Regions from separate parts of the Streptomyces sp. NPDC004539 genome, predicted to be linked through region 3. Evidence: riboswitches for the same ligand, from Rfam matches in the RefSeq annotation. Region 3 holds a riboswitch; each other region holds the start of a gene.
The links. Region 3 has a riboswitch for thiamine pyrophosphate ahead of thiC (phosphomethylpyrimidine synthase ThiC). Riboswitches for the same ligand answer to the same signal wherever they lie in the genome.
Positions count from the first base shown of each region.

Region 1: it holds a riboswitch for thiamine pyrophosphate, as region 3 does, so the genes downstream of both, ABZX85_RS00125 (thiamine ABC transporter substrate-binding protein) here and thiC (phosphomethylpyrimidine synthase ThiC) in region 3, are expected to answer to the same signal.
Region 2: it holds a riboswitch for thiamine pyrophosphate, as region 3 does, so the genes downstream of both, thiO (glycine oxidase ThiO) here and thiC (phosphomethylpyrimidine synthase ThiC) in region 3, are expected to answer to the same signal.

Region 1 is NZ_JBEXLS010000001.1:24,465-30,938, reverse strand. It holds gene frr (ribosome recycling factor) at 1-77, shown strand, start outside; gene ABZX85_RS00145 (phosphatidate cytidylyltransferase) at 77-1,180, shown strand; gene ABZX85_RS00140 (hypothetical protein) at 1,243-1,422, shown strand; gene ABZX85_RS00135 (hypothetical protein) at 1,468-1,644, shown strand; gene rlmN (23S rRNA (adenine(2503)-C(2))-methyltransferase RlmN) at 1,689-2,795, shown strand; TPP riboswitch at 2,831-2,938, shown strand; gene ABZX85_RS00125 (thiamine ABC transporter substrate-binding protein) at 2,929-4,017, shown strand; gene ABZX85_RS00120 (iron ABC transporter permease) at 4,032-5,633, shown strand; gene ABZX85_RS00115 (ABC transporter ATP-binding protein) at 5,633-6,474, shown strand, end outside.
Region 2 is NZ_JBEXLS010000016.1:72,930-79,403, forward strand. It holds gene ABZX85_RS29595 (thiazole synthase) at 1-450, opposite strand, end outside; gene thiS (sulfur carrier protein ThiS) at 453-653, opposite strand; gene thiO (glycine oxidase ThiO) at 695-1,861, opposite strand; TPP riboswitch at 1,859-1,971, opposite strand; gene ABZX85_RS29610 (hypothetical protein) at 2,025-2,369, shown strand; gene ABZX85_RS29615 (FAD-dependent oxidoreductase) at 2,402-3,634, shown strand; gene ABZX85_RS29620 (Rv2175c family DNA-binding protein) at 3,777-4,142, shown strand; gene thiE (thiamine phosphate synthase) at 4,639-5,283, shown strand; gene metF (methylenetetrahydrofolate reductase [NAD(P)H]) at 5,677-6,474, shown strand, end outside.
Region 3 is NZ_JBEXLS010000026.1:104,236-110,709, reverse strand. It holds gene ABZX85_RS39010 (IclR family transcriptional regulator C-terminal domain-containing protein) at 1-106, shown strand, start outside; gene ABZX85_RS39005 (SsgA family sporulation/cell division regulator) at 206-652, shown strand; gene ABZX85_RS39000 (YibE/F family protein) at 1,245-2,867, opposite strand; TPP riboswitch at 3,489-3,678, shown strand; gene thiC (phosphomethylpyrimidine synthase ThiC) at 3,671-5,491, shown strand; gene ABZX85_RS38990 (DUF4241 domain-containing protein) at 5,658-6,474, shown strand, end outside.

The sequences.
Region 1 (6,474 bases), on a different contig from region 3:
ACGACCTGACCGCGAAGTACGTCGCCCAGGTGGACGAGCTGCTCAAGCACAAAGAAGCGGAGCTGCTCGAAGTCTGATGAACGACTCTTCCTGGGGGGCGCCGCCACAGGCCGGACAGGCCGGGTATTGGGGGGGCGCTCCGGCGGGTCCCGCGTACGATGCGCCGCAGGCGCAGCAGACTCGCCCCATGCCCATCGTGCCCGACGTACCCGCTCATGGCGGAGACCAGGATGACGACCGGTGGACCGCCGCAGCGGGCGGTGGTCCCCTGTTCCGCGACGAGATCCCGTCGGCGCAGCCTCAGGCGGCGGTGCCGCAGAAACCGGAGCCCATGGCCGACGAGCGGCAGGCCGCGCCGCAGAAGAAGAGCGCGGGGCGTGACCTGGGCGCGGCGATAGGGGTCGGGATCGGGCTCGGGGCGGTGATCGTCGCCTCGCTGTTCATCGTCAAGGCCGTGTTCGTCGGGGTGATAGCGGTCGCCGTCGTCGTGGGGCTGTGGGAGCTGACCAGTCGGCTCCAGGAGCGCAAGCAGATCAAGGCGCCGCTGGTGCCGCTCGCCGTCGGCGGGGCCGCGATGGTCGTCGCCGGGTACGTCCGCGGGCCCGAGGGGGCCTGGGTCGCCATGGCGCTCACGGCCCTGGCGGTGCTGGTCTGGCGGATGACGGAACCTCCCGAGGGGTACCTCAAGGACGTCACGGCCGGGGTCTTCGCCGCGTTCTACGTGCCGTTCCTGGCCACGTTCGTCGCGCTGATGCTGACCGCCGAGGACGGGCACCGCCGCGTCCTCGTCTTCCTGGTGCTGACGGTCGTCAGCGACACCGGTGCGTACGCCGTCGGCTGGCGCTTCGGCAAGCACAAGCTCGCGCCCCGGATCAGCCCCGGCAAGACCCGCGAGGGCCTGCTCGGAGCGATCGCCTTCGCGATGGTCGCCGGTGCCCTGCTCATGCAGTACGTCATCGAGGACGGCACCTGGTGGCAGGGCCTCCTCCTCGGCCTCGCCGTCGCCGCCAGCGCCACGCTGGGCGACCTCGGCGAGTCGATGATCAAGCGGGACCTGGGCATCAAGGACATGGGCACGCTGCTGCCGGGCCACGGCGGCATCATGGACCGCCTGGACTCCCTGCTCCCCACGGCGCCGGTGGTGTGGTCGTTGCTGGTGCTGTTCGTCGGCACCGGCTGACTCCCGGTCGCACCGAGCCCTCGCCCTTTCCGGGCGGGGGCTCTTTGCGTAGGGTGCGGCGCATGCTGGCCAGGCGGGGGAAGGACGGCAGGCTCTACGGGGCGCTGCCGTGTGCGTGGTGCGAGGCACCGATCGTGCAGGACGGGCGCCGGCGGGTGCGGCGGTACTGCCGGGGGTGGCACCGGGTGAAGCGGTACGTCACGAGCGCCCTCGACCCGCTCTTCGATCTCTTCGCGAACTGACGGGCCGGGGTTCTCAGGCGGTGGGGGCTTGCGTAAAGTGCGCGCATGCAGCGTGCGAGACGTGAAGAGGACGGCACCTACCACGGCGACTTACAGTGCCGGTGGTGTGGTGCGCTCCTGAGTCAGAACGGGCGGCGGCGGGTGAAGCTGTACTGCGGGCCGTGGCATCGGACGAAGTCGTACACGGCGAACGTGATCGGTGCTGTGCTGGCGCTCTTCTGACCCGGTCGGCGTACTCGCGGGGATCTGCGACACTGGTTGGTGTTATGCCTAAGCCCGGAGAATTGACGTTCGTCGCCCCCCGCGGAGCCAAGAAGCCGCCGCGGCACCTTGCCGATCTCTCGCCCGCCGAGCGGAAAGAGGTTGTCGCGGAGGTCGGGGAGAAGCCGTTTCGTGCGAAGCAGCTTTCGCAGCACTACTTCGCGCGGTACGCGCACGACCCGGCGGAGTGGACGGACATCCCGGCCGGGTCGCGCGGGAAGCTTCAGGAGGCGTTGTTCCCTGAGCTGATGACTGTCGTGCGGCATCTGTCGACCGACGAGGGCACGACCCGCAAGACGCTGTGGCGGATGTTCGACGGGACGCTCGTCGAATCCGTGCTGATGCGGTACCCGGACCGGGTGACGATGTGCATCAGCTCGCAGGCCGGATGCGGGATGAACTGCCCGTTCTGCGCGACGGGGCAGGCGGGTCTGGACCGGAATCTGTCGACCGCCGAGATCGTGCACCAGATCGTGGACGGCATGCGGGCGCTCAGGGACGGGGACGTGCCCGGGGGGCCCGCCCGGCTCTCCAACATCGTCTTCATGGGGATGGGCGAGCCCCTCGCCAACTACAAGCGCGTCGTCGGCGCCATCCGCGCGCTGACCGACCCGAACCCCGACGGGCTCGGCCTCTCGCAGCGCGGGATCACCGTCTCGACCGTCGGCCTCGTCCCGGCGATCCACCGGTTCGCGGACGAGGGCTTCAAGTGCCGCCTCGCGATCTCCCTGCACGCCCCGGACGACGAACTCCGCGACACCCTCGTCCCCGTCAACACCCGCTGGAAGGTCCGCGAGGTCCTCGACGCCGGGTTCGAGTACGTCGAGAAGTCGGGCCGCCGGCTGTCGATCGAGTACGCGCTGATCCGGGACATCAACGACCAGGCATGGCGGGGCGACCGGCTCGGCCGGCTGCTGCGCGGCAAGCCGGTGCACGTCAACCTGATCCCGCTGAACCCGACCCCCGGCTCGAAGTGGACCGCGTCGCGGCCCGAGGACGAGAAGGCGTTCGTGGAGGCGATCGCGGCGCACGGCGTGCCGGTCACCGTCCGGGACACCCGGGGCCAGGAGATCGACGGGGCGTGCGGCCAGCTCGCCGCGACCGAGCGGTAAGCTGACCGTCGGACGTTCGCGTCGTCATACATTCATATATCCGACAGGGGAGCGCGACAGCGCTGAGAGTGCGGTGAACAGGCCGCAGACCCTCTGAACCTCGCCCAGGTCATTCTGGGTAGGAAGTTCGGTCATCACCGTGAAGAAGTTCGTCGTTGTCGCCGTGGGCCTCGGTCTGGTCGCGCTCTCCGCGTGCGGATCATCGTCCGAGAAGTCTGATGATCAGACCTCCAGCTCCGGCTCGAAGACCGTCACCCTCGTCAGCCACAGCTCCTGGGCCGTCTCCAAGACCGTCCTCGCCGACTTCGAGAAGACCTCCGGCTACCAGGTCAAGGTCCTCACCGACGGCGACGCCGGCCAGGCCGTCAACAAGGCGATCCTGACGAAGGACAACCCCCAGGGCGACGTCTTCTTCGGCGTCGACAACACCCTCCTCTCCCGCGCCCTCGACAACGGCCTCTTCCAGCCGTACGAGGCGAAGGGGCTGGCGCAGGTCGGCGAGGAGTACCAGCTCGACGCCGGAAAGCACCGGGTCACCCCCGTCGACTACGGCGACATCTGCGTCAACTACGACAAGAAGTACTTCGCCGACCACAAGCTGACCCCGCCGGCGTCGTACGACGATCTGATCAAGCCCGAGTACAAGGACCTCCTGGTCACCGAGAACGTCTCGACGTCCTCCCCGGGCCTCGGCTTCCTGCTCGGGACGGCTGCCAAGTACGGCGACGACGGCTGGCAGGACTACTGGAAGAAGCTGAAGGCGAACGGCGTCGAGGTCGTCGACGGCTGGGACCAGGCGTACAACGAGGTGTTCTCCGGGTCGGCCGGCGGCAAGAAGGCCAAGGGGGACCGGCCGCTCGTCGTGTCGTACGCCTCCTCCCCGCCCGCCGAGGTGATCTTCGCGGACCCGAAGCCGACGGCCGCGCCCACCGGCGTCGCCGAAGGCACCTGCTTCCGGCAGATCGAGTTCGCCGGCCTGCTCAGCAACGCCAAGAACACCGCCGGCGGCAAGGCGCTGATCGACTTCCTGATCGGCAAGGAGTTCCAGCAGGACATGCCGCTGAACATGTTCGTGTACCCGGTGCTCCAGGGCGCGGCGGTCCCGGCGGAGTTCACGAAGTACGGTCCCGCCGCGAAGTCCCCCGAGACCATGGCCCCGGCGAAGATCGCCGCCGACCGTGACGACTGGGTCAAGACGTGGGCCTCTCTCGTCCTCAAGTAGTCCGGCTGGGCCTGATGGCCCTGCCGCTGGCGTTCTTCGGGATCTTCTTCGCCTACCCGGTCGCCGCGATCCTGCTGCGCGGCCTGCACGCCGACGGCACCTGGCACCTCGGCCGCCTCTGGGACGTCGTCGCCCAGCCGGACATCCGGCACGTCCTGTGGTTCACGACCTGGCAGGCCCTCGCCTCCACCGCCCTGACCCTGCTGATCGCCCTGCCCGGCGCCTACGTCTTCGCCCGCCTCGACTTCCCCGGCCGCCGCCTCCTGCACGCGGTCGTCACGGTCCCGTTCGTCCTGCCGACGGTCGTCGTCGGTACGGCGTTCCTGGCGCTCGTCGGCCGGGGCGGCCTCACCGACGAACTGTGGGGCGTACGGCTCGACACGACCGTGTGGGCGATCCTGCTGGCGCACGTCTTCTTCAACTACGCGGTCGTCGTCCGGACCGTCGGCGGGCTCTGGGCGCAGCTCGACCCGCGTCAGGAGGAGGCGGCGCGGGTGCTGGGGGCGTCGCGGCTGCGGGCGTTCCGCGCGGTCACCCTGCCCGCGCTCGGCCCGGCCGTCGCCGCCGCCGCGCTGATGGTGTTCCTGTTCACGTTCACGTCGTTCGGGGTCGTGCAGATCCTCGGCGGGCCGACCTTCTCGACCCTTGAGGTGGAGATCTACCGGCAGACGTCCGAGATCTTCGACCTGACGACGGCCGCCGTCCTCACGGTCGTCCAGTTCGTGGCGGTGGGCGCGATCCTCGCCGTGCACGCCTGGACCGTACGGCGCCGGGAGAGCGCGCTGCGGCTGGTGGACGCGTCGACGACCGCCCGCCGGCCGCGCGGACCGGGCCAGTGGGCGCTGCTGGCCGGGGTGTTGGCGACGATCGCCCTCCTGCTCGTGCTGCCGCTCGCGGTCCTGGTCGGGCGCTCCCTCGGCGGCACGGACTTCGCGTACTACCGGGCGCTGACGTCCGACGAGGGCAACGTGTTCCTGGTCCCGCCGATCGACGCGATCGGCAACTCCCTTGAGTACGCGGCCGTCGCGACCGGGATCGCCGTGCTGATCGGGGGGCTCGCCGCCGCCGCGCTGGCCCGGCGGGACGCGGGGCGGCTGGTGCGGGGGTTCGACGCGCTGCTGATGCTGCCGCTCGGGGTGTCGGCGGTGACCGTCGGGTTCGGGTTCCTGATCTCGCTGGACGAACCGCCGCTGGACCTTCGGAGCAGCTGGATTCTGGTGCCGCTGGCGCAGGCGCTGGTGGGGGTGCCGTTCGTGGTGCGGACGATGCTGCCGGTGCTGCGGGCGGTGGACCAGCGGCTGCGGGAGGCGGCGGCGGTGCTCGGGGCGTCGCCGTGGCGGGTGTGGCGGGAGGTCGATCTGCCGCTCGTGCGGCGGGCGTTGCTCGTCGCCGCCGGGTTCGCGTTCGCCGTGTCGCTCGGGGAGTTCGGGGCGACCGTGTTCATCGCACGGCCCGACAACCCGACGCTGCCGGTCGCGGTGGCACGGCTGCTGGGGCGGGCCGGTGAGCTCAACTACGGCCAGGCGATGGCCCTTTCGACGATTCTGATGGTGGTGTGCGCGGCGGCTCTGCTGGTGCTGGAGCGGCTGCGGACCGACCGGAGCGGGGAGTTCTGATGCTCGGGCTTGAGGGCGCGACCGTGCGGTTCGGGGGGCGGGCCGTGCTGGACGCCGTCGATCTGGCGGTCGTCGAGCACGAGGTGGTGTGTGTGCTCGGGCCGAGCGGGAGTGGGAAGTCGACGCTGCTGCGAGTCGTCGCCGGGCTCCAACCCCTCGATGCCGGGCGGGTGTTGCTCGGGGGGAAGGACCAGGCCGGGGTGCCGGTGCACCGGCGGGAGGTCGGGCTGATGTTCCAGGACCATCAGCTGTTCCCGCAGCGGGACGTCGCCGGGAACGTCGCGTTCGGGCTGCGGGCGCACGGCTCGTCGAAGAGCGAACAGGCTTCCCGTGTCGAGGAGTTGCTCGAACTCGTCGGGCTGCCCGGGGCCGGGAGGCGGGCCGTCGCCGCGCTCTCCGGGGGTGAGCAGCAGCGGGTCGCGCTGGCGCGGGCGCTCGCTCCCCGGCCCCGGCTCCTCATGCTGGACGAGCCGCTCGGCCAGCTGGACCGCTCGCTGCGGGAGCGGCTCGTCGTCGAACTGCGGGAGCTGTTCGGCCGGTTGGGGACGACGGTCCTCGCCGTCACGCACGACCAGGGCGAGGCGTTCGCGCTCGCCGACCGGGTCGTGGTGATGCGCGACGGGCGGATCGCCCAGTCCGGTACGCCCCTCGACGTGTGGCAGCGGCCCGCCGACGCGTTCGTCGCGAGGTTCCTCGGCTTCGAGAACGTCGTCCCCGCGACCGTCGAGGGCGAGACCGCCCTCACTCCGTGGGGGAAGGTGCCGGTGCCCGCCGGGTCGGCGCAGGGGGAGCGGGACGTGCTGGTGCGGTCGGCCGGGGTGCGGATCGGGGAGGGGCTGCG
Region 2 (6,474 bases), on a different contig from region 3:
GGCCGCACAGCCCACGTCCTCCAGCTTCCGGGCGAGCACCGGGTCGTCGTTGGTGTACGGCAGGACGGTGAACCCGTCGTCCACCAGCGTCTCGGCGGCCTCCAGCAGCTCCACGGGGTCCGGCAGCAGGGTCCGCTCGTCCGCGATCACTTCGAGCTTCACCAGGGACGTGCCGAGCGCCTCCCGTGCGAGACGGGCGGTCAGGACGGCCTCCCCGGCGGTGAAACAGCCGGCCGTGTTGGGCAGCACCCGGATGCCGAGCCGGTCGAGAACGGACAGAACCGATCCCTGCACGGACGGGTCCACGCGCCGCATCGCGACCGTCGTCAGCTCCGTCCCGGACGCGACGAGCGCCCGCTCCATGACCTCCAGGCTCGGCGCCCCGCCGGTCCCCATGATCAGCCGCGACGAGAACGCCGTACCGCCCAGCAGAAACGGATCGTCAGCCATGGTCAGCCTCCCTGCACGGCGGTCAGGACTTCCACCCGGTCGCCCTCCGCGAGGGCGGTGGTGGCCCACCGCGCGCGCGGGACGACGGTTTCGTTCAGAGCGGCGGCGACACCGGACGGCGCCGGAGAGAGCACCCGGACGACGAGTTCGAGCACGGTCCCGGCGTCGAACTCCCGCAGCTCCCCGTTGACCGAGATGTTCATGCGACCGGCCGGGGTGGTCATCGGGACGTTCGTCGGGGCGTTCATACGGCGGACTCCAGGAGCGAGGCGGCGGTGAAGCGCCGGGGCGTGAAGGGGCGGGCCTCCTCGGGCAGCTCACCGGAGGTCAGCGCGTGCGCGAGCGCGTCCCCGGTGACCGGCGTCAGCAGGACGCCGTTGCGGTGGTGCCCGGTCGCCAGGAGCAGCCCCGGGAGGCCGGTCGGGCCGAGGAGGGGGGCGTTGTCGGGCGACCCGGGGCGCAGCCCCGCGCGGGTCTCCGTGAGGGGCAGTTCGGTGATCCCGGGGACCAGCTCGTGCGCGTCGCGCAGCAGCTCGTACACGCCCCCGGCGGTCACGGTCGTGTCCCAGCCCTGCTCCTCACTGGTCGCCCCCACGACCAGCTCCCCGTTCGCGCGCGGCACCAGATACACCTGGCTCCCGCGCACCACGGCCCGCACGGTACGGCTCAGGAACGGCGCGTACGCCGCCGGCACGGCGAGCCGCAGCACCTGCCCCTTCACCGGCCGCACCGGCGGCCGTACGGCGTCCGGGACGCCCGCGAGCCGCCCGCTGAGGCTGCCCCCGGCGAGGACGACCTGCCCGGCGCCGAAGAACGTCCCCCCGCGCGCGTGCACGCCGGTCGCACGGCCCCCGGCGACCTCCAGGCGCTCGGCCCACTTCCGGTGCAGGGCGACCCCGGCGCGCTCGCAGGCGACGACCAGCGCGGCGGCGAGGCGGCGCGGGTCGACCTGGTGGTCGCCGTCCACCCGCAGCCCGCCGCGCACCCCGGGCGCGAGCATCGGCTCCAGGCGCCGGCACTCCCGCCCGGACAGCCACTCCGACTCCAGCCCGGACCGCTGCTGGAGCGCGTGCAGTTCCCGCAGGTGGGCCCGGTCGTCGGCATCGAGGGCGACCGCGAGCGTGCCGCAGCGCCGGTAGCCGACGTCGTACCCGGTCGCCTCGGTCAGCTCGGCCACGAAATCGGGGTACCGGCGCGCGGAGGCGAGGTTCAGACCGAGGAGGGTCTGCTCGCCGTGGTGGAGTTCGGTGACGGCGGCCAGCATCCCGGCGGCCACCTGGGCGGCCCCGCCGCCCGGCTCCGGATCGAGTACGGCGGCCCTCAGGCCGCGCTGAGCGGCCCGCCAGGCGGTGACCAGGCCGATGACCCCGCCCCCGACCACGAGGACGTCAGACGGACGCGTAGACGGCATGGGCGTCCAGCCCCTCCCTTCGCCGGCATGACCCGGATCAGGTTCGTACGGTCGGAGGCCGGCCAGCCTCCCTCTCAGCCCGGTGCGTCCGGGCTCCCGCGAGTGCTTTACGTTGGCACTCACCCTAGCCCGCACCCCCCGCACCTCGTAAAGGGAGCCTCGGTTGACCCTCGACGGCCTCGTGTTCACCCCTGTCGCCGACCAGGCACCCGGCCAGGTCGGCACGAGCACCCGCTTCGCCTACCGCGAGGCCGACGGCGTGATCTGGGCCGACTACGCGGGCGGGGACGTCGTCCGCGGCCATCTCGTCGGCACGCGCGCGGGCGACCGGATCGACTTCCGGTACGTCCAGTTGCGCACCGACGGGACGACCGCCTCCGGGCACTGCGTCTCGACCGTCGTGACCCTCCCGGACGGCCGTCTCAGGCTCGACGAGACGTGGGAATGGGAGTCCCAGGAGGGCGCCGGGACGAGCGTTGTGGAGCAGGTCACGGAACCGGGCCCCTGACTGACTCACCGTCACGCAACTATGGTGATCGCGTGAGCGAGCAGACGCAGGAAACGGACGCCCCGCGCGCGGTCGTCGTCGGCGCCGGGATGGCCGGGGTGCAGACGGCGGTCGCCCTGCGCGAACAGGGCTTCACCGGCACGGTCACCGTCATCGGCGCGGAACCCCACCAGCCGTACGACCGCCCCCCGCTCTCGAAGGCCGTCCTGCTCGGCAAGACCGACGGCTCCGCCTTCGACATCGACTTCCCCGGCCTCGGCATCGACCTCCTCCTCGGCCGCGAGGCCCTCGCGGTGCGGACCGGGGAGCACGTCGTCGACACGGACGCCGGTCCGGTCCCCTACGACGTCCTCGTCCTCGCCACCGGCGCCGAACCGATCCTGCTCCCCGGCACGGAGGGCGTCCCCGGCGTCCACCTCCTGCGCACCCTCGACGACGTCGAACGCCTCCGGCCCGTCCTCGCCGGGCAGCACGACGTCGTGGTCGTCGGCGCCGGCTGGATCGGCGCGGAGTTCGCGACCGCCGCGCGCGAGGCGGGGTGCGCGGTGACGGTCGTCGAGGCCGCGGACCGTCCGCTCGCGGGCGCGCTGCCCGCCGAGGTCGCCGCGCCGATGACCTCCTGGTACGCCGACCTCGGGGTCGAACTGCGCACCCACGCGCGCGTGCGGGCCGTCGAGCCGGGGGCCGTGCTGCTGGACGACGGCACGCGCGTCCCCGCGGGCGCGGTGCTCGTCGGTATCGGCGCGCGGCCCGCGACGGCGTGGCTGCGGTCCTCCGGGGTGGCCCTGGGGGCGCACGGCGAGGTCGTCACCGACGCGCACCTCCGCACCTCCGCCCCTGACGTCTACGCCGTCGGCGACTGCGCCTCCTTCCCCTCCGCCCGGTACGCCGAGCGCCTCCTGATCCACCACTGGGACAACGCCCTCCAGGGCCCCCGCACGGTCGCGTCGAACATCCTCGCGAACGCCACCGGGGCGCCTCTCGTCGCCTACGACCCCGTCCCGTACTTCTGGTCCGAGCAGTTCGGGCGGTTCGTCCAGTACGCCGGGCACCACACCGGCGCCGACGAGACGATCTGGCGCGGCGACCCCGCCGGGCCGGCCTGGTCCGTGTGCTGGCTGCGGGAGGGGCGCCTGATCGCGCTCCTGGCGGTCGGCAGGCCGCGTGACCTGGCGCAGGGGCGGCGGTTGATCGAGGCGGGGGCTGTGATGGATGTGGGGGTGTTGGGGGATGCGGGGGTGCCGTTGAAGGGGGCGGTGGTGTGAGGGGGTGGGGATCGTTCGGCGTGGTTTCGGGGCGGGGCCGGGGTGTCAGGGGTTTCCCCGAGGGGGTTTCGGGGGGCGGTGGGGGACCGGTCCGGGTGGTCCCGGCTTCCGAGTGTCAGTGGCAGATGGCAGGCTTGATGTCGTGACCGAGATTGACACGAGGGTCGACGCGCTCGTCCCCGCCTGGCTGACCCTGCCCGACATCGCCGAACAGCTCGAAGAGGAGGTGACGCGCGTACGGCAACTCGTCAAGGACGGACAGCTGATCGCCGTCCGCCGAGGCGAGAACCGCGCGCTGCACGTCCCTGCCGCATTCATCGACGGCGACAAGGTCGTCAAGGGGCTCTCCGGGCTCCTGACGGTCCTGCGGGACGACGGGTTCACGGTCGAGGAGATGATCGAGTGGCTCTTCACCCCCGACCCCACCCTCCCCGGCACCCCGGCCCAGGCACTCCTGGAGAACCGAGGCACCGAGGTCAAGCGCCGGGCCCAGGCCCTGGCCGTCTGAGCACCGCCCGAGGAGACATGGCCACGGCTTGAGGGGCGTGGCCATGGGGGCGGGGCGTGGCCGGAGGGGGCCGGTGTGACTGTGGGCCTGCTCGGCAGGCGGCGGGTTCCTCGCGGGTCCTCGTCCGAGGGGCGCCGGCTCCGGAGAGCCCCCGCTTCCGAGGAGCGTCCCTTGTCGACCCCGCCTCGTAGGCGTGCGCTTTGGGAGGGTCTGAGGAGTGACAGGCCCGCCGGGGAGTACCCACTCACGAGGACGACACCGGGCGAAGCGGCAAGCCGACCCCGGCGTCACCCGGAACCCCCGCCCGCCCAGCCGGCGGCGCGGCGGGTTCCAAGGGCTCCAGGTTCCGAAGGCCAGCGGGCCACCGCTTCCCGGACGTTCGTTTTAAGGGGCACCGGGGAATGCCGAACCCGGCGAGGTCCGCCGGCTCACGGCGCCGCCCCCGCCGCCACCCCGAAACCCCGCCGCCCGCCGACCCACCCCGTGGAGAACCCCCGTGCCCGACCCCGCAGCTCAGCTCGCCGATGCCCGTCTCTACCTCTGTGTGGACGCCCGGAGGCGTCAGGGAGATCTCCCGGAGTTTCTGGACGCGGTGCTCGCCGGGGGAGTGGACATCGTGCAGCTCAGGGACAAGGGGATGGAGGCGGCGGAGGAGCTGGAGCACCTCGCCGTGTTCGCGGAGGCGTGCGCGCGGCACGGCAAGCTGCTCGCCGTGAACGACCGCGCGGACGTCGCCCACGCGGCCGGCGCGGACGTACTGCACCTCGGCCAGGGCGACCTCCCGGTCCCCGCCGCGAGGGCGATCCTCGCCGGGGACACGCTGATCGGCCGCTCGACCCACTCCACGGCGGAGGCGGAGGCCGCCGCCGTCCAGGACGGCGTCGACTACTTCTGCACGGGCCCCTGCTGGCCCACCCCCACCAAGCCCGGCCGCCACGCCCCCGGCCTCGACCTGGTCCGCCACACCGCCTCCCTGAACACCGACCGCCCCTGGTTCGCGATCGGCGGCATCGACCTCACCAACCTCGACGAGGTCCTCGAAGCGGGCGCCCGCCGCGTGGTCGTCGTCCGCGCCATCACCGAGGCGGACGACCCGGGCGAGGCGGCGGCACAGTTCACGAAGCGACTGCGGGGCGTGTAGTCGGGGGCGTGCGCGCGGCGGGCGGCACACGGGCAGGTGAGCGGTGACGGCGCCCGGGTAGGACACGGGAACCCCCGTCCAACCGCTCGCCCATATCCCTTCCGACCCGCGCCCCCTTCGACGCCCCCCGCCGAAAGCGCCCTTCCCGATCCGCGCCCCCTCAACGCCCCCCGCCGAAAAGCGCCCCGCCCCTCGACTCCCCCTCGCCCCTCCCTAAAACCGCCACCGACCCCCTCGACCCCCGCCGCACCCCTCCCCACCTGCGCCGTATCCCGCCCGCCGCCCCGGAAACCGGCCCACCTCCGTCCGGTATGCGGACACCACCCCCGCGGATCAGGGCAATTTCCCCGGGGCCGGTTGGGGGAGTGGCCCGGTGCTGGCTAACCTGCGGGTATGGCCCTCGGAACCGCATCCACAAGGACCGACCGCGCGCGCACGGTGCGTGACATCCTGGCGTCCGGCAAGACGACGTACTCCTTCGAGTTCTCGGCCCCGAAGACGCCGAAGGGCGAACGGAGCCTGTGGAGCGCGCTCAGGAGAGTCGAGGCGGCGGCACCGGACTTCGTGTCGGTGACGTACGGCGCCGGCGGCTCCACCCGCGCCGGGACGGTCAAGGAGACCCAGCAGATCGTCGCCGACACCACCCTGACCCCGGTCGCCCACCTGACCGCCGTCAACCACTCCATCGCCGAACTGCGCAACATCATCGGCCAGTACGCGGACGCCGGTATCCGCAACATGCTCGCCGTCCGCGGCGACCCGCCCGGCGACCCCATGGGCGACTGGATCGCGCACCCGAGCGGACTGACGTACGCCGCCGAACTGGTCCGCCTGATCAAGGAGTCCGGCGACTTCTGCGTCGGCGTCGCCGCGTTCCCGGAGATGCACCCGCGCTCCGACCGCTGGGACACGGACGTCGCCCACTTCGTCGACAAGTGCCGCGCCGGCGCCGACTACGCGATCACCCAGATGTTCTTCCAGCCGGAGTCCTACCTGCGCCTGCGCGACAGCGTCGCCGCCGCGGGTTGCGACACCCCGGTCATCCCGGAGATCATGCCGGTGACCAGCGTCCGCATGCTGGAACGGCTTCCGCAGCTCAGCAACGCGGCCATCCCGGCCGCCCTGAAAGAGCGCATCCTCACAGCGAAAGACGATCCGGCCGCTGTACGCTCCATCGGTATCGAATTCGCC
Region 3 (6,474 bases):
CTCGTTGCCGGTGCGTCAGGCCGAGCGGCTGCTGCCGGCCGTACGGAAGCTTGAGCGGGAGGTCGGGCGGGCGGTGGGGGCGCTCGCGCTCTCTATCAGCATCTGAAAAATCACTGCTTGTGATCCATTGTGTACGTTCAGCAAGATTCGTTACAGGGTCACAGGTACATTCCCGGCCAGTCGACGGCACAGACGGGGTAAGGCGATGCGCGAGTCCGTACAGACAGTTCAGGCAGAGGTCATGATGAGTTTCCTCGTCTCCGAGGAGCTCTCGTTCCGTATCCCGGTGGAGCTGGCATACGAGTCGTACGACCCGTATGCCGTCCGGCTCACCTTCCATCTGCCCGGGGACGCGCCCGTGACCTGGACGTTCGGGCGCGAGCTGCTGATCGACGGGGTCGGGCGGCCGTGCGGTGAGGGCGACGTCCGGGTGGCTCCCGCCGAGCACGAGTCCCTCGGCGAGGTGCTGATCCGCCTTCAGGTCGGCGCCGACCAGGCGGTCTTCCGCTCCTCCGCCGCTCCCCTCATCGCCTTCCTCGACCGCACGGACCGCGTCGTCCCCCTCGGCCAGGAAGCCTCCTTCGCCGACTTCGACGCGCATCTCGACGAGGCGCTGGACCGGATTCTGGCGGAGGAGCAGAGCGCGGGGTGAGGGTGGCTGCGCCGCTCGGACGGGGAAACGCTTCAGCGCGTTCGGATCAGTGCAGGAACGGTTCTGCGAGGGTGGGGGCGTTGGCTGGTGGGGGGCGAGGTTGGGCTTGGGCGCGGGGCCGGCGGGTTTTGGGGTGGGCGTCGGCTTCGCGGGCTTCGGGGCTCGGCGTGTGGTGGCCGCTTCTTCGGCGGTGCCTGGGATGAGCGGGTGTGGCGGGGGGAGCTGGCCGATGGCTTTCCGGGCCGGGGTTGGGGGTTTGCGGGTCGGCCGGGGTGGGGTGGGGTGGAGGTTCTCCGGGTTTCCGGCTCCCCGGGTCTCAGGGGCGGCCGGACTGGATGCACTGGTCGGGTGACGGAAGCTTCTGGTTCGGTGGGACCGGGTGGCCCCTCCATCCGTTTCCGGCCTCCTGGGTTACCGGGTTTCCGGGAGCTTCTGAAGGCTCGTCAGGGCCCCTGCACCTGCCCCGGCCTCCGCCGCGCTGCTCGGCGTTCTTGCTGCACGCCTCGCATGCTGCACGCCCTGCACGGCCCCGCACGCCTGCACGGCCCCGCACGCCTGCCCAGCCCGCACGCCTGTCCAGCCCGCAGCGGGCTCAGTGCTTGCGGCGGCGGCCTCGGCCTCCCCGCGCCGGTGCCGCAGCCGGAGTCAGGTCCGGGGCCGGGGTCGACGGTGCTGACGGCGGGGCCGACTTGGTGTCCGGGCGGTCCGCCGAGACGACCAGGGCCGCGAGGGCTGTCGTGACCGGGACCGAGGCGACGAGGCCGATGGAGCCGACGAGGGTACGGACGATCTCCTCGGCGACCAGTTCGCTGTTGGCGACCGCGCCGACGCTGCTCTGGGCGATGGAGAAGAGCAGGAGGAGCGGGAGCGCGGCGCCCGCGTAGGCGAGGACGAGCGTGTTGACGACGGACGCGATGTGGTCGCGGCCGATCCGGATGCCCGCCCGGTACAGCCCGCGCCAGCCCATCGTCGGGTTCGCCTCGTGCAGCTCCCACACCGCCGAGGTCTGGGTGACCGTCACGTCGTCCAGGACACCGAGCGAGCCGATGATGATGCCGGCCAGCAGCAGACCGCTCATGTCGATCGACGGGTACAGCCCGTGGATCAGACCGGTGTTGTCGTCGGTGTTGCCGGTGAGTGCGGCCCAGCTGTTGAACAGGGAGCCCAGGACGCCGATCAGCAGCAGCGAGATCAGCGTGCCGAGCACGGCGACCGAGGTTCTCGCGGAGAGTCCGTGACACAGATAGAGCGCGATCAGCATGATGGCGCTCGCTCCGACCACTGCCACGACCAGCGGGTTCGAGCCCTGGAGGATGGCGGGCAGGACGAAGAAGTTCAGGAGGAGGAAGCTGATCGCCAGCGCGACCAGCGCCATGACGCCCCGCAGCCGGCCGACGATCACCACGGCGAGCGCGAAGATCCCGGCGAGCAGGGCCATCGGGAAGCGCCGGTTGACGTCGGCCACCGAGTACTGGAGGTCCTTCGGCGCGGACGGCTCGTAGGCGACGACGACCTTCTGGTCCAGCTTCAACTGCCGTGACTGGTCGGGCTGGATGATCTCCGTGAACGTACGGCCCTTGTCATTGCCGGTGTCGACCCGGATCGTCGCCCGCTTGCAGGTGCCGTTCGCCTGCTGCACCGCCGAGGAGCCCTCGGCCGTGGAAGTGTCACCGGTCGGCGGCACGCCCCCGGCGTTGACGGACGCGCAGCTCAGCTTCTCGACCTTGGTGACCGTCGCCTGCTGTGTCTGCCGGTCGAACCCGACGCCGGTCCGCTCGTGCGGCGGGGCGCCGCCGGGCCACAGCACCGCGAGCCCCACGACCACGGCCGCGGCGAAGGGGATCAGGATCGCGCCGATGACCTTGCGGAGGTGCCGGGAGACGGGGGCGGCGGGGCCGTGACTGTGGCTGTGCGAGTGGCCGCCGCCATGGCCACCGCCGTGCGAGTCGCCGTGCCCTCCGCCGGGGGGTGTGCCGTGGGGGGCGTGGTGGGGTTCGCCGTGGGGCGGGTGGGCGTGGGAGTGCCCGCCGTGAGCCTGCCCGCCGGACTCGGGGCCCGCGCTGTGACCGGCGCCGCCCCCGTGAACGTGGGCCTCGCGCCCCGGAACCCGCGGGACAGGACCACTGTCGTGCACGGACGCCTGCGGCACGGGACCGCTGTCGTGCAGAGGTACTTGAGGGACGGGACCGCTGTCGTGGAGGGGCACCCGGGGCACGGGACCGCTCTCGTACGGCGGCACTTGAGGCGCGGGACCCCTCCCGGGCCCACCCACCCGAGGTACGGGACCGCTGTCGTGCATGGAGACCCTCGGGACCGGGCCGCTCTCGTACACAGGGCGTCGTACCTGCGGAGTCGGACCGGTGTCCTCAGGTCGCCGGACGGGGCCGACGCCGTACCCGGGGCTCTGCACCTGGCGGGGAGCGCCGCCGTTGCCGGGGCCCTGGGGCGGGTTGGGGGCGCCCGCGTTGCCGGGACCCTGCTCCTCCGTACGGCGGAACTCCTGGCCGGGCTCGTTCCGGAGCAGTGGTCCCCGGCGCTGGAGCGAGCTGAGCCGGGCGCGGGGGTGGACACCACCGGGCACACCACCGTCGTGAACGGCGCCTTGCCCTCCGTACTCGCCCTGCCCCTCGTACCCGCCCGCCGCGCCGAAATCGCGCGTGTCGTCCGGGACTTGGCCGGGCCCGGAGTCGGGACCGCTTCCCGTGCCGGGCCGGCGGTGCGGCTCGGACGGAGGGGGGAACGGAGAGCGGGGTGGTGTGGTCACCGACCGATCATCGCAAGAACGACAGAGGCCCACTGTTCACCGCGCCACAAATACCGCTAGCGTGGAGGCACCTTTTGCACACGCGGGAGCTCGGAGCACCGGGCTGAGAGGGCGCTGACCTTCGTCTTCGCGGTGTTTCACGTGAAACGTCACCGGGATCGAGTGATGTTTCACATGAAACATCGGCAGACGGAAGCCGCTGCGTCGACCGCTGAACCTGTTACCGGGTAATGCCGGCGTAGGGAGTAGGTCTCATGACCATCAAGGACGCACGCACGCCTGCCTCCAGCCAGGACGAGCGGTCCGATCACGGCACGCCCCCCGCAGAGGCTGTGAAGTCCGCGGAGGCAGGCAAGTCCGTCGGCTGGCACAAGGCGTACGTCGAGGGCTCGCGCCCCGATCTGCGCGTGCCGGTCCGTCAGGTGCATCTCACCAACGGGCAGTCGGTCACCCTGTACGACACCTCGGGCCCGTACACCGACCCGTCCGCGCAGACCGACGTCCGCCGGGGGCTCGCCCCGCTGCGGGACAACTGGATCGTCGCCCGGGGCGACACCGAGGAGTACGCGGGTCGTCCGGTCCGCCCCGAGGACGACGGGATCAAGCACACCTCTCCGCGCGGTGGCCTGCGCAATCTCGACGCGGTCTTCCCGGGCCGCCCCCGGCTCCCGCGCCGCAGCCGGGACGGGCGGCCGGTCACGCAACTGGCGTACGCGCGCAGGGGCGAGGTCACCCCGGAGATGGAGTTCGTGGCGCTGCGGGAGAACGTCTCCCCGGAGGTCGTCCGCGAGGAGATCGCGGCGGGGCGGGCCGTGCTGCCCGCGAACGTCAACCACCCGGAGATCGAGCCGATGATCATCGGCAAGCGGTTCCTGGTGAAGGTCAACGCGAACATCGGCAACTCGGCGGTGACGTCCTCCATCGAGGAGGAGGTCGAGAAGATGACCTGGGCGACCCGCTGGGGCGCCGACACGGTCATGGACCTCTCCACCGGCCGCAACATCCACACCACCCGCGAGTGGGTGCTGCGCAACTCCCCCGTCCCCATCGGCACGGTGCCGCTGTACCAGGCGCTGGAGAAGGTCGACGGGCGGGCCGAGGAGCTGACCTGGGAGATCTACAAGGACACGGTGATCGAGCAGGCCGAGCAGGGCGTGGACTACATGACGGTCCACGCGGGCGTGCGTCTCGCGTACGTGCCGCTCACCGCGAACCGCAAGACCGGCATCGTCTCGCGCGGCGGCTCGATCATGGCGGCCTGGTGCCTCGCGCACCACCGGGAGTCGTTCCTGTACGAGAACTTCGAGGAACTCTGCGAGATCCTCGCCGCCTACGACGTCACCTACTCGCTGGGCGACGGACTGCGGCCGGGCTCGATCGCGGACGCCAACGACGAGGCGCAGTTCGCCGAGCTGAGGACGCTCGGGGAACTCAACCGGATCGCGAAGCGTCACGACGTCCAGACGATGATCGAGGGCCCGGGGCACGTCCCGATGCACAAGATCAAGGAGAACATCGACCTCCAGCAGGAGATCTGCGACGAGGCCCCGTTCTACACGCTCGGCCCCCTGACGACGGACGTCGCCCCGGCGTACGACCACATCACCTCCGGTATCGGCGCCGCGATGATCGCCTGGTGGGGCACGGCGATGCTCTGCTACGTCACGCCGAAGGAACACCTCGGCCTGCCCAACCGCGACGACGTCAAGACCGGCGTCATCACCTACAAGATCGCCGCCCACGCGGCCGACCTCGCCAAGGGCCACCCCGGCGCCCAGGACTGGGACGACGCCCTCTCCGACGCCCGCTTCGAGTTCCGCTGGGAGGACCAGTTCAACCTGGCCCTCGACCCGGTGACGGCCCGCGAGTTCCACGACGAGACCCTCCCGGCCGAGCCCGCCAAGACCGCGCACTTCTGCTCGATGTGCGGTCCGAAGTTCTGCTCGATGAAGATCAGCCAGGACATCCGCCGTGAACACGGCGGCAGTCGTGCGGAGATCGAGGACGGGATGGCGCAGAAGTCGAAGGAGTTCGCGGCGGCGGGGAACCGGGTGTATCTGCCGATCGCGGACTGAGTGGACTGAGCGGGGTGGGTGCGGTGTCCGTCGTGGGGGAGGCGGGCACCGTTGCTCAGCTGGGGAAATGCGTGGGTACGGGGTCATTGTCAGTGGTGGGGGCTACGGTATTGGCATAGGTGTTCGACCGGCCCGTGGCCGGGTGTGTGGGACGGGGGTCGGTGTCGTGGGCAAGGTGTTCGTGTCGTACGCGGTGGGGTGGGATCTCGGGGCGCGGGCCGCTGTGGGGCCGCTCTCGCGGGCCGGGGCGGAGGCGCGGGACGCCGCGGGGGAGCCGTATGTGATGGTGTATCGGGTTCCGGGGCGGCGGGAGCCCGTGGAGGTGCATCTCGTGGCCTGGGGTGACTCCTACGTCGGGATGTGGGCGTACGACGAGCAGGGCAGGCGCAGGGCCGAGGTGGACTGGCGGCTGCTGGAGCCGGAGCGGGTGTTCCTGCGCCACCTCGGCGCCTGGCTGTACGACTCCCCGGAGCAGCCGGAGTTCGCCGCCGGTGTCACCCGCGTCCGCCACGACCTCTACCCCGACGGCAAGGGCCGCAAGGTCGTCGATCGGGCGGACGGCGGGTCCACGCACACCCGCCCGGACATCGCCGAGGCCGACCGGTGGCTGTCCAGAGGGGCGTTGGGGGTGCGGGGAGACGGCTGGCTGCTGCTCGCCGGAGAGGAGCACGGCGTACGGGAGACGCTGGACGCGGAGGAACCGGCCGAGGCCGACACCACGGCTCCGGCCGCGGACGGCCTCGTGGTCACGCCGTGGCTGCCGCCCCGCCCCGCCGAACCGGATCACCTGACCGAGCTGTTCACCCCGGGGACGCGGCTCTCCACCGACACCGAGCCGGAGATGACGGTCCTTGAGCCGAGGGAGATCGCCGGACTGCGGCTCCCCAGCGGGCGGCTGGTCGTCGCGGACCCCCTGGCCGACGGGCGGGAACTGGCCGAGACGTTCGCCCCGGGTGTCTACCCGGTGCAGGAGGCGGTCGTCG